DNA from 4 places in the Enterobacter sp. RIT637 genome. Region 3 is predicted to be linked to each of the others. Evidence: predicted binding sites of a transcription regulator. Region 3 holds the regulator's gene; each other region holds the start of a gene.

Region 1 (3,138 bases), on a different contig from region 3:
GAGGCGCCGGTGGCGATGATCAGCGCGTCGCAGGTGTATTCGCCGCTGTCGCCCGCCAGGCGGAACGGACGGTTCTGCAGATCGACCTTATTGATGTGGTCGAACAAAATTTCGGTTTCGAATTTGGCGGCATGCTCGTGCATACGTTCCATCAGCAGCGGCCCGGTCAGGTCGTTCGGGTCCCCTGGCCAGTTTTCCACTTCGGTGGTGGTGGTCAGCTGACCGCCTTTTTCCATACCGGTGATGAGTACCGGGTGCAGGTTAGCGCGTGCAGCATAGACCGCTGCGGTATATCCCGCAGGTCCAGAACCAAGGATTAGCAGCTTACTGTGTTTGGCCGTGCCCATGAGATCCCCATTGTTGTTGGCAGACATTTGGCTGGATTGTAGGGAATTTGTTGTCGTAAAAAAAGAGCGCAGCAATTTTGATATCAATCTGTGTAATAGCCACGGACGATGAATGACGCGCTATAACATCACTCTTTCTCCTTAAAACCGGTCGTTTATAAGGCAATAAAATGACGATTAATACCCTGCCGTAATGAATATCCGGCATGTTGTACTAAAAATCGATGTTTTGCTTTGACAATCACCTGCGCTTTTGCGAAAACATTCAAGGAAGAAAAAAAACCGCGTTAACCGTGTGCCGCATAGGCATGCACGTAAATGCCATTTTTACCGTGTCAGTGAAATCTACGCATGGCGTGGACAGACGCCATACGTGATGTCGGTGACTGCCTTCGGGCAACGGTCTTCTTACCAACAGAACCCGAATCCGCATCGCGTCTAATACATAACCAGGCGATGTGATGACTAACGGGTACAGGCTCTGAACAGTGATGTGCACAGGGTCCAGGCAGGAGTAGGGAAGGAATACAGAGAGACAATAATAATGGTAGATAGCAAGAAGCGCCCTGGCAAAGATCTCGACCGTATCGATCGTAACATTCTTAATGAATTGCAAAAGGATGGGCGTATTTCCAACGTCGAGCTTTCAAAACGTGTGGGACTTTCCCCGACGCCGTGCCTTGAGCGTGTGCGCCGACTGGAAAGACAGGGTTTTATTCAGGGCTATACGGCTCTGCTGAACCCGCATTATCTGGATGCCTCACTTCTGGTATTTGTTGAGATTACTCTGAATCGTGGTGCACCGGATGTGTTTGAACAATTTAACGCCGCTGTACAAAAACTTGAAGAAATTCAAGAGTGTCATCTGGTTTCCGGTGATTTCGACTACCTGTTGAAAACCCGTGTGCCTGATATGTCCGCCTACCGTAAGCTGCTGGGTGAAACCCTGCTGCGTCTGCCGGGCGTGAACGACACCCGTACCTATGTGGTGATGGAAGAGGTCAAACAGAGCAATCGTCTGGTTATTAAGACGCGCTAACACGGAACAGGTGCAAAATCAGCGTAGTTTGATTACACTCCTGTTAATCCATACAGCAACAGTGCCGGGGAGTCCCCGGCGCTGTTGTCCGTTTTAGCAAACAGGCAGGATATGCCTGATACCTGGAGAGCCTTTCTTGAGCCAGGAATACACTGAAGACAAAGAAGTCACACTATCGAAGCTAAGCAGCGGACGTCGTCTCCTCGAGGCTTTGCTGATGGTTATTGCCCTTTTCGCCGTCTGGCTGATGGCAGCCTTACTCAGTTTCAACCCCTCCGATCCCAGCTGGTCGCAAACCGCATGGCATGAGCCTATCCATAATTTAGGCGGTGTACCGGGTGCCTGGCTTGCGGACACGCTCTTTTTCATTTTCGGTGTGATGGCTTATACCATTCCCGTCATTATCATTGGCGGATGCTGGTTTGCCTGGCGTCATCGTCAGAATGACGACTACATCGATTACTTCGCTGTCTCGCTGCGCCTGATTGGCGCGCTGGCGTTGATTCTCACGTCGTGCGGGCTGGCGGCTATAAATGCCGACGATATCTGGTACTTCGCCTCCGGTGGCGTAATCGGCAGCCTGCTGAGTTCCGCCCTGCAGCCGATGCTTCACAGCAGCGGTGGCACCCTGACGCTGCTTTGTATCTGGGCCGCAGGGTTGACCCTGTTTACGGGCTGGTCGTGGGTGAGCATCGCCGAGAAGATCGGCAGCTTTATTCTCACTATCCTCACTTTCGCCAGTAACCGTACCCGTCGTGACGATACGTGGGTCGATGAAGACGAATATGAAGATGAGTACGAAGAGGAAGACGAGGCGCCTGTACAGCGTCGTGAATCTCGCCGTGCCCGTATTCTTCGCGGCGCGCTCGCGCGTCGTCAGCGCGTCGCTGAAAAATTTGCCAATCCGCTGGGGCGTAAAACCGATGCGGCGCTCTTTTCCGGCAAACGCATGGATGAAGACGAGCAGGTTGAGTACCGTGCGGCGGGTGCCGCCGTCGATCCTGATGATGTGCTCTTCTCCGGCAACCGTGCGATGCCAGGCGATTTTGACGAATATGATCCGTTGCTGAATGGTCATTCAGTTACAGAGCCTGTCGCAGCCGCCGCTGCCGCAACCACGGCAGCGCAGGCTTTTGCTGCGCCTGCGGAAGCCGTAACGCCATCCGCGCCCGTTCCTGCACCGGAGTCTGTTATCCAGCAGCCTCAGGTTGACTGGCAAACTGCGCCGGGTGTTCACACCCCGGAACCTGTTATTGCGCCTGAACCAGAAAGTTATGTTCCTGTGCAGCAGGAACAATGGCAGCAACCTTATCAGCCGGAGCCTGTGTATGAACCACAGGGATACCCGGAATATGAGCAGCCGGTCGCACAGCCGTATGTACCGGAGCCGGTAGAACCTGCGCAGCCATACGTACAACCTGAGCCTGACGTGGCAGAAGAGGCGAAACCGTCTCGTCCACCAATGTACTATTTCGAAGAAGTGGAAGAGCGTCGTGCCCGTGAACGCGAGCAGCTGGCAGCCTGGTATCAACCTGTGCCGGAGCCGGTGCAGGAGCCTGTCACAAAAGCGCCTTCCGTTTCCGTACCGCCAGTCGATCCAACGCCAGTGGCAGAGAGCGTGAAGCAAGCCTCTGTCGCCGCTGCCGCTGCTGCACCGGTCTTTAGCCTCGCGACAGGCGGCGCGCCTCGTCCTCAGGTGAAAGAGGGCATTGGCCCGCAATTGCCTCGCCCGAATCGCGTGCGTGTACCCAC
Region 2 (3,138 bases), on a different contig from region 3:
GGCGAGTTCAGCGTTTTTTCACCTACCAGCTTGCCGTACCAGGCGACGGCCGCTTTCAGCTGCGGGTTATGCGCGGCATACAGCCAGCTAATGCGTCCGCCCCAGCAGAATCCGGTCACCAGCAGACGATGTGCATCGCCCCCGTTGCGCGCGGCCCAGCTGGCAACGTGATCAAGGTCAGCCAGCACCTGGGCATCCGGGACTTTGCTCACCAGATTGTTGAACAACGTAGGGATATCGCTGTAATCGTTCGGATCGCCCTGACGGAAATAGAGCTCTGGCGCAATGGCCAGGTACCCTTCCAGCGCCAGCCGGCGGCAGAGGTCGCGAATATGCTCGTGAACGCCAAAAATTTCCTGAACCACAATCACGATCGGCAGCGGACCCTCTGCCGATTTTGGTCGCGCGTGATAAGCAGGCATATTCTCCCCCTGCGAGGGGATGGAGGTCTCGCCCGCAGTAATGGCTTCTTCTGAGGTTGAGACGATGGTTGAAGCATGCGGAGCCGCAGCAGGTGCAAAACCGGTTTTTTCAGTCATGGCATTCTCCGTACCAATGAGTTAGCGCAAAGGTAAATATAGTCACCAGGTTAACAACCCACAGTGCCTTATACGGTCTATCTTTTGTGCAGCACCTGGCGATATAACTTGTTAATGTGATGTAAGTCACTATTTAATGGAAATTAACTGCAATAATTTTCATTCATGGTGAGGTGTGTCACGAAATTCTATGGAGTGCTTCTGTAAAGTACCGTTTTACTTCTTCTGACTAACCGACCCACAGAGGAGTCACCCTATGTCTAAGTCTGATGTTTTTCATCTCGGCCTCACTAAAAACGATTTACAAGGGGCTACGCTCGCTATCGTCCCTGGCGATCCTGAGCGTGTGGAAAAGATCGCCGCGCTGATGGATAAGCCGGTCAAGCTGGCAGCCCATCGTGAATTCACCACCTGGCGCGCAGAGCTGGATGGCAAAGCGGTGATCGTGTGCTCTACCGGTATCGGTGGCCCGTCTACGTCTATTGCGGTGGAAGAGCTGGCGCAGCTGGGCATTCGTACTTTCCTGCGTATCGGCACCACCGGCGCTATCCAGCCGCACATCAACGTCGGCGACGTGCTGGTCACGACCGCATCTGTACGTCTGGACGGCGCAAGCCTGCACTTTGCACCAATGGAATTCCCGGCAGTAGCCGATTTCGAATGCACCACCGCGCTGGTTGAGGCCGCGAAATCCGTAGGCGCGACCACTCACGTGGGCGTCACCGCTTCTTCCGATACCTTCTACCCGGGCCAGGAGCGTTACGACACCTTCTCAGGCCGCGTGGTAAGCCGTTTCAAAGGCTCTATGGAAGAGTGGCAGTCCATGGGCGTGATGAACTACGAAATGGAATCTGCAACGCTGCTGACCATGTGCGCAAGCCAGGGTCTGCGTGCCGGTATGGTGGCGGGCGTTATCGTCAACCGTACCCAGCAGGAGATCCCGAACGCCGAAACCATGAAGCAGACCGAAAGTCATGCGGTGAAAATCGTGGTGGAAGCGGCTCGCCGCCTGATCTAGTCCTCCTCTCTGAGATAAAAGGCCGACGCGTTCGGCCTTTATTTTTTGCGTAGCGCCTCGCAGGAAAACCCTTTCAAACTGGACGTTTATACAGCACAATTCTATTTTGTGCGGGTAATACGTTGATGCAGGGGGCATTGTGGATATCTCAATCCTGATTTATGCGGTGGTTGCGTTGGTGAGCGTGGCGGTAGGCTGGCTGATTTCTGGCTACCAGCATGCGCAGATGAAAGCCGATCAGCTGGCAGAACGTGAAGAGATCGTCTCAGAGCTAAGCGCCACAAAACAACAGCTTGCTCAAGGCTCGCACTGGCGCGACGAATGCGAGCTGCTCAATAATGAACTGCGTAACCTGCGCGACATCAACACCTCGCTGGAGGCCGATCTCCGCGAAGTCACCACCCGTCTTGAATCCACCCAACTGCATGCGGAAGACAAAATCCGCCAGATGATCAACAGCGAGCAGCGCCTCAGCGAGCAGTTTGAGAACCTCGCCAACCGTATTTTCGAACACAGCAACCGCCGCGTTGACGAACAGAACCGCCAGAGCCTGAATAGCCTGCTGACACCGCTGCGTGAACAGCTGGACGGGTTTCGCCGTCAGGTGCAGGACAGCTTTGGCCAGGAGGCGCGCGAGCGACACACTCTGGCGCATGAAATTCGCAATCTTCAGCAGCTAAACGCACAGATGGCGCAGGAGGCGGTGAACCTGACGCGCGCGCTCAAAGGCGATAACAAAACGCAGGGGAACTGGGGGGAAGTGGTGCTGACGCGCGTGCTGGAGGCCTCTGGCCTGCGCGAAGGGTACGAATACGAAACCCAGGTCAGCATTGAAAACGATGCCCGCTCGCGCATGCAGCCGGATGTCATTGTACGTCTGCCGCAGGGTAAAGATGTGGTGATTGACGCCAAAATGACGCTGGTGGCCTACGAGCGCTATTTCAACGCGGAAGATGATTACACCCGCGAATCGGCGCTGCAGGAACACATCGCCTCCGTTCGTAACCATATTCGTCTGCTCGGCAGAAAGGATTATCAGCAGTTACCGGGGCTGCGCTCGCTGGATTACGTGCTGATGTTTATCCCGGTAGAGCCCGCCTTCCTGCTGGCGCTCGACAGACAGCCCGAACTGATCACCGAAGCGCTGAAAAATAATATTATGCTGGTCAGCCCGACTACGCTGCTGGTGGCCTTGCGGACCATTGCTAACCTGTGGCGTTACGAGCATCAAAGCCGCAACGCGCAGCAGATTGCCGACCGTGCCAGCAAGCTGTACGACAAAATGCGCCTGTTTGTGGACGATATGTCCTCGGTCGGGCAGAGCCTGGATCGTGCGCAGGATAACTACCGCCAGGCGATGAAAAAGCTCTCCTCCGGGCGCGGCAACCTGCTGGCGCAAGCCGAAGCGTTTCGCAGCCTGGGGGTGGAGGTGAAGCGCGAGATTAATCCGGAATTGGTTGAACAGGCGACGTCGCAGGATGAAGAGTTCCGCCTGCGTGAAGGCGCAGATGAACAAAATAGACACAGTGAAGACAACGATTTAGCAGCGAATTTATCGCCAGAAGAGCAGCCGACGCGTTT
Region 3 (3,138 bases):
GCCGCCCGCCACACCTCGTGGAGCTGGCCAGTTTCACGCGCACCGTATGCCTGCCCGGAGTGCGCCTCCACGGCGTAAGCAAAGCCGTCCAGCGCATACGCGGTAAACGTCAGCAATGTCATCAGCACCGCATTTACCGCAACGATCTCAGGCCCAAGACGGGCACCAAAAACCGTTAACGCACCAAAACAGAGCTGTAGCAGGAGCGAGCGCAGCATGATGTCCCGGTTCAGCGCCAGCAGCTTGCGGATGTTGCCGCGCCACGCGGTTTTCAGCATGACCAGGGAAACCCCACGCAGGGCCAGTACGCGCCAGACCATCCACAGACCGATGATAAACGTGCCGTATTCTGCGACTGCGGTTGCCAACGCCGCGCCCTGTACGTTCATGTGCAGACCCATCACCAGCCAGAGGTCGAGCACGATGTTCAAAAGGTTTCCCACCACCAGCAGGATGACCGGCGCACGAGCGTACTGCACGCCCAGCAGCCAGCCCAGCAGAACCAGGTTTGCCAGCGATGCGGGCGCACTGAGCCAGCGAATTTCAAGAAAGCGCCTGGCCTGCTCAAGTACCGCCTCGCTCCCGCCCACAATATGCAGCGCCAGATCAATCAGCGGCGTGCGAAACAGAACGATTAACGCGCCAGCCCCAAGCGCCAGAACGAGTGGTTGCACCAGCGCGCGCGCCAGTCGCAGCGGATCTTTCGCGCCATAGGCTTGTGCCGTCAGCCCCGTGGTACTCATGCGTAAGAAGAGCAGGAGCATAAAGAGAAAACTGGTTGCCGTTGCGCCAATCGCCACGCCGCCCAGATAAACGGGAGAATCCAGATGACCAATCACCGCGGTGTCCACCAGGCCAAGCAAAGGAACGGTGATATTGGAAAAAATCATCGGCAGTGCAAGACGCCACAATGCCTTATCAGAAGCTGTAAGCAGTGACATGAAAGATACCGGGAATGGGAAATGAGTCAGGCTACGGAGTCCCGCAGCCTGTCAGGAAGAGGTTACAGCCATTCACCGTTGCGGATAACGCCAACGGCCAGACCTTCAATGGAGAAGTTCTGTTCGCGCAGATCCACCACAATCGGGGAGAATTCGTTATTTTCGGGCAGCAGCTGTACGGTGTTACCCTGTTTCTTCAGTCGCTTGACGGTCACTTCATCATCAATACGCGCGACCACAACCTGACCGTTACGCACATCCTGGGTTTTGTGAACGGCCAGCAGATCGCCATCAAGAATGCCGATATCTTTCATGGACATCCCGCTGACGCGCAGCAGGAAATCTGCACTCGGCTTGAACATACCAGGATCGACCTGATAGTGACCTTCAATATGCTGCTGGGCCAACAGAGGTTCACCCGCGGCGACACGGCCAACCAGCGGAATGCCTGTCTCTTCTTCCACCAGCAGACGAATGCCGCGAGACGCGCCAGACACAATTTCAATCACACCTTTGCGCGCCAGCGCTTTCAGATGTTCCTCGGCCGCATTTGGAGAACGGAAGCCCAGACGCTGCGCGATTTCCGCACGCGTGGGTGGCATACCCGTCTGGCCGATATGATCCCGGATGAGATCAAACACCTCTTGCTGCCTGGTCGTTAACGCTTTCATTCCGCCCCCTGGGTGTATATACAGTTATGCTGTGAGTATATACAGTCAAAGGCGATTTTGGAACCAAAAACTGCACAAAAAACCAGGGACTTAATTATTCCTCGAGGCTCATCGGAAATGTGACCAAAGCAGCGTGACCCAGGTGATCGCTGCCGTGATAATCGCCAGCAGCACAGCGGCAGACCCCATGTCTTTCGCACGGCCAGAAAGTTCGTGGAAATCTGAACCGATACGGTCCACAACCGCCTCAATAGCGCTATTGAGAATTTCCACTATCATCACCAAAAGAACAGAGCCGATGAGAAGCACGCGGGTAATAGCATCAACATCAAGGAAACAGGCGATGATAACCGCGACGATAGCGGCAACGCCCTCCTGGCGAAACGCGGCTTCATTGACCCATGCGGCACGGAAACCTTTCCATGAATAGCCAGCAGCTTTGATGATTCGGGTTAACCCAGTGGTATTATTGGCCATTAAAAGAACCTTTTATTGGAAAAAGCGTCACTAACTATAAGCGCAGCGCGTTTTGCTGCAGCCTGAAGTATGACGGGTAACAACAGAAATTTTGCGCGCTTTCTGTTATCCTTGCGCCGCAATTGCATTATTAACCAGAGGCTTTACATCGTTTATGTCCGGCTGGCCACGAATTTACTACAAATTACTTAATTTACCATTAAGCGTCCTGGTAAAAAGTAAGTCTATCCCAGCAGAACCTGCGCTGGAATTAGGGCTCGATACGTCGCGCCCTATTATGTACGTTTTGCCTTATAACTCGAAGGCAGACCTGCTGACGCTTCGCGCCCAATGTCTGGCGCATGATTTACCTGACCCACTTGAACCGCTTGAAGTTGATGGCACTCTGCTGCCGCGCTATGTGTTTATCCACGGCGGACCACGCGTGTTTACCTATTACACGCCGAAAGAAGAGTCCATCAAGCTGTTCCATGACTATCTCGACCTGCACCGCAGCAATCCCGATCTGGATGTGCAGATGGTGCCGGTCTCAGTGATGTTTGGTCGCCGTCCGGGCCGCGAAAAAGGCGAAGAGAATCCGCCGCTGCGTATGCTCAACGGCATCCAGAAGTTCTTCGCGGTCTCCTGGCTGGGACGCGACAGCTTTGTACGCTTCTCCCCTTCCGTTTCGCTGCGCCGTATGGCGGACGAGCACGGCACCGACAAGATCATCGCGCAAAAACTGGCGCGTGTGGCGCGTATGCACTTCGCACGCCAGCGTCTGGCTGCCGTTGGGCCTCGTCTCCCGGCGCGTCAGGATCTGTTCAACAAGCTGCTGGCCTCCAAAGCGATTGCCCGCGCGGTTGAAGACGAAGCGCGCAGCAAGAAGATTTCCCACGAGAAAGCACAGCAGAACGCCATTGCGCTGATGGAAGAGATTGCGGCTAACTTCTCCTACGAGATGATTCGTCTCTCCGACCGTATCCTGAGCTTCACCTGGAACCGTCTCTATCAGGGCATTAACGTCCACAACGCCGAGCGCGTACGCCAGCTGGCCCACGACGGCCATG
Region 4 (3,138 bases), on a different contig from region 3:
AGATTTAAAGATAACATGGTTATTTTTATTATTGTCGACCATGCTATTTATAAGCATAACCCTGTAGGGTAGATACGTTGATGCGTAACACTTTTGTGCCTGTCGCAGCAGCAGTAGCCATTTTTATTGCGGGTATTTTTATCCTCAATATTCAACTCTGGTATTCAGCACGGGCCGACAGTCAGTCGGGAGCCCGATACGCTGTAAGCGATATCAATGACATTCTTGACGAAGCGCGCATTGCCGCCCGAACGGCGACGGAAATTATCGTCAAGGGGTGCGATGCAGAAGGCCAGTACCAGTTGGGGACGGAGGCAGCACTTCAGCCACATCTCAGAACTATCGTCATCATCAGGCAGGGGCAGCCCTGGTGTTCATCTCTGCCGGGAAATCGCGTGTTATTGCGGCATATTAATCAATTACCCGATACTCCCTTATTTCTTGTTCCGGCAAGCGATACGGTTAACGGGCAGCCGGTGTTGCTCTTTCAGACCCGGTTTGCAGAAAACCGTATTATCGTGACGATCAGCGATCGCCATATCCGGGATGCGTTAAGCACGCCGTTAAAGCACGTGAAGTATTCATTAGCGGTGGGCGGGAGCGCGATTGACGCCTCTGGCGCACTGCACGTTATGCCTCCCGGCGAACGTGAGGCCAGACAGGTTTACTCTGAACAATACGCCTATAGCATCCGATACAACCCTGCGCCTTTTTTCAGCCTGAAAAGACTTCTTACCCAGGGGGGAGGCATACTCCTTTTCGTACTGCTGGTTGCCGGTATCGCGGCTTATGTTCTGTATAAGTACCTGAACAAACACACGCTTCCTGAAGAAACACTTCGCAGCGCGATTGCGAAGAGAGAAATCATTCCGTTTTACCAGCCCGTGGTTAACGGCAGGGAGGGCACGCTGCGTGGCGTGGAGGTTCTGGCAAGATGGAAACACCCTAAAGCGGGTTATATTTCACCCGGCGCATTCATTCCGATTGCTGAAAAATCGGGGCTGATTGTTTCCCTCACGCAAAGCCTGATGGCGCAGGTGGTGACGCAAATGAATGCCATCTCCAGCAAGCTTCCGGAAGGTTTCCATATCGGCATTAACTTCAGCGCTTCCCATATCGCGATGCCGGGCTTCGTGGACGAATGCCTGAAATATAAAAATAGCTTCGTCAGAAAGGACTTAAACCATGTGATTGAGGTGACAGAGCGAGAGCCGCTGGATATTGATGAGCGCCTCGTGCAGACCCTGAACGTCCTCCATGAAAATGGTTTTGCCATTGCCCTGGATGACTTTGGTACCGGTTATTCCGGGCTCTCTTATCTGCACGATCTGCATATCGATTACATCAAGATTGACCACAGCTTCGTCAGCAGAGTCAATGAACACGAGGACTCCACCCGGATCCTCGATTGCGTATTGGATTTGGCGCGTAAGCTCTCCATTAGCATTGTGGCGGAAGGCGTTGAGACGAAGGCGCAGTTAGACTATCTCAACCGGAATAACATCGTATACCAGCAGGGATACTACTTTTTTAAACCGGTCGCCTTTACCGGGCTTATCCATATTTTGCTGTCTAAGCCCAAGGTGAAGGTCCTGGTGGAGTGACTTGTACAGGCTATGGACAAATTAAATCCGCTCAAACTTCAACGCGTTTGGGTTGGCCTCCGGAAATCACCTTGATCCTCGCCCATAATCCGTAATACTGTATTTATATACAGCATCTGGCGGGAAAGGCATTATGGACACTCTCTTTTCTTATCATCCAAAACAAATCATTGAATTACCTTTATTTTTAGAACGCGTCGCCTGTGGTTTCCCCAGCCCGGCGCAGGATTACGTGGAGGATCGTCTCGATCTTAACCGGCTGGCGGTAAGGCACCCCAGTGCGACCTATTTTATCAAGGTGAGTGGAGACTCCATGATTGGAGCGGGAATTAGCGACGGCGATCTGCTGGTGGTCGATCGTTCGTTAAATGCCGAACATGGGGATATCGTCGTGGCGTCGGTCGCCGGTGAGTTTACGGTGAAAGAGCTACAGACTCGCCCGGCTCTGAGACTTCTGCCGCATAATGCCCGCTATCAGCCGATTACCTTTCATTCCGAAGAGGAGCTGCAGATCTTCGGCGTCGTCACCCACACGCTCAAAACGCATAAACATGTTCGCGCTGGTTGATGTGAATAGCTTCTATGCCTCCTGCGAGCGGGTGTTCCGCCCCGATCTGGAAGGGAAGCCTATCGTGGTGGTGTCCAATAACGACGGCTGCATTATTTCACTGTCGCGGGAGGCAAAGCAGTTCGGCATAAAAATGGGGGAGCCGTATTTTAAATTCAAAGAAAAGGGCTACCCGTCGCGGGTTTACGTCTTTAGCTCAAACTATGCGCTGTATGCCGATCTCAGCAGCCGGGTCATGCAGACGCTGACCGATCTCGCTCCGGCCATTGAGATCTACTCCATTGATGAAGCATTTGTGAACGTTTCGGGTGTCAGCAACTGCCTGTCGCTGGAAGCATTCGGTCATCAGATGCGCACGCAGGTCTTTAAAAATACGGGCCTAACCGTTGGCGTCGGTATTGCTCCGACAAAAACGCTGGCGAAGCTGGCCAACTATGCGGCGAAACGCTGGGCCAGCACGGGCGGCGTGGTCGATCTCTCAGACCGCGAGCGGCAGCGTAAACTGCTGGCAAAGGTTCCGGTAGAGGAGGTGTGGGGAGTAGGGCGGCGCATCACGAAAAAACTGAACGCGATGGGCATTATCACGGCGCTGGAGCTGGCGGAAGTGTCATCCTGGGTCATCCGCAAACATTTTAACGTGGTACTGGAACGGACGGCCCGCGAGCTTCGCGGCGAGCAGTGCCTTGATCTGGAAGAGTTCACCCCCACGAAGCAGCAAATCATCTGTAGCCGTTCGTTTGGACACCGTATTACGCAATACGAAGAGATGCACCAGGCGATTTGTGCCTATGCGGAACGCGCAGCAGAGAAACTGCGGGGCGAGCATCAATACTGTCGTTTTATCAGCGTGTTTGTGCGCACCAGCCCGCACGCGGACAACGAAATTTATTATGGCAATCAGGCTTCCGTCACCCTGATGACGCCCACCAATGACTCGCGCGATATCATCCGCGCCGCCACGGAGGC

What was found. The regulator LexA, encoded in region 3, represses DNA repair genes until DNA is damaged. The targets are predictions, from matches to a motif close to TNCTGTATGTACATACAGNA.
Region 1: the regulator LexA is predicted to act here: its motif matches at 1,425-1,444, upstream of K5E19_RS00175 (DNA translocase FtsK 4TM domain-containing protein).
Region 2: the regulator LexA is predicted to act here: its motif matches at 1,634-1,653, upstream of rmuC (DNA recombination protein RmuC).
Region 4: the regulator LexA is predicted to act here: its motif matches at 1,700-1,719, upstream of umuD (translesion error-prone DNA polymerase V autoproteolytic subunit).

The regions. Positions count from the first base shown of each region.
Region 1 covers NZ_JAIHAZ010000001.1:40,167-43,304, forward strand. The annotation lists gene trxB (thioredoxin-disulfide reductase) at 1-347, opposite strand, end outside; gene lrp (leucine-responsive transcriptional regulator Lrp) at 892-1,386, shown strand; gene K5E19_RS00175 (DNA translocase FtsK 4TM domain-containing protein) at 1,523-3,138, shown strand, end outside.
Region 2 covers NZ_JAIHAZ010000005.1:181,173-184,310, forward strand. The annotation lists gene K5E19_RS10785 (dienelactone hydrolase family protein) at 1-539, opposite strand, end outside; gene udp (uridine phosphorylase) at 796-1,557, shown strand; gene rmuC (DNA recombination protein RmuC) at 1,697-3,138, shown strand, end outside.
Region 3 covers NZ_JAIHAZ010000028.1:4,744-7,881, reverse strand. The annotation lists gene dinF (MATE family efflux transporter DinF) at 1-941, opposite strand, end outside; gene lexA (transcriptional repressor LexA) at 1,004-1,612, opposite strand; gene K5E19_RS22570 (diacylglycerol kinase) at 1,721-2,089, opposite strand; gene plsB (glycerol-3-phosphate 1-O-acyltransferase PlsB) at 2,244-3,138, shown strand, end outside.
Region 4 covers NZ_JAIHAZ010000001.1:535,257-538,394, forward strand. The annotation lists gene K5E19_RS02610 (cyclic diguanylate phosphodiesterase) at 81-1,604, shown strand; gene umuD (translesion error-prone DNA polymerase V autoproteolytic subunit) at 1,738-2,172, shown strand; gene umuC (translesion error-prone DNA polymerase V subunit UmuC) at 2,156-3,138, shown strand, end outside.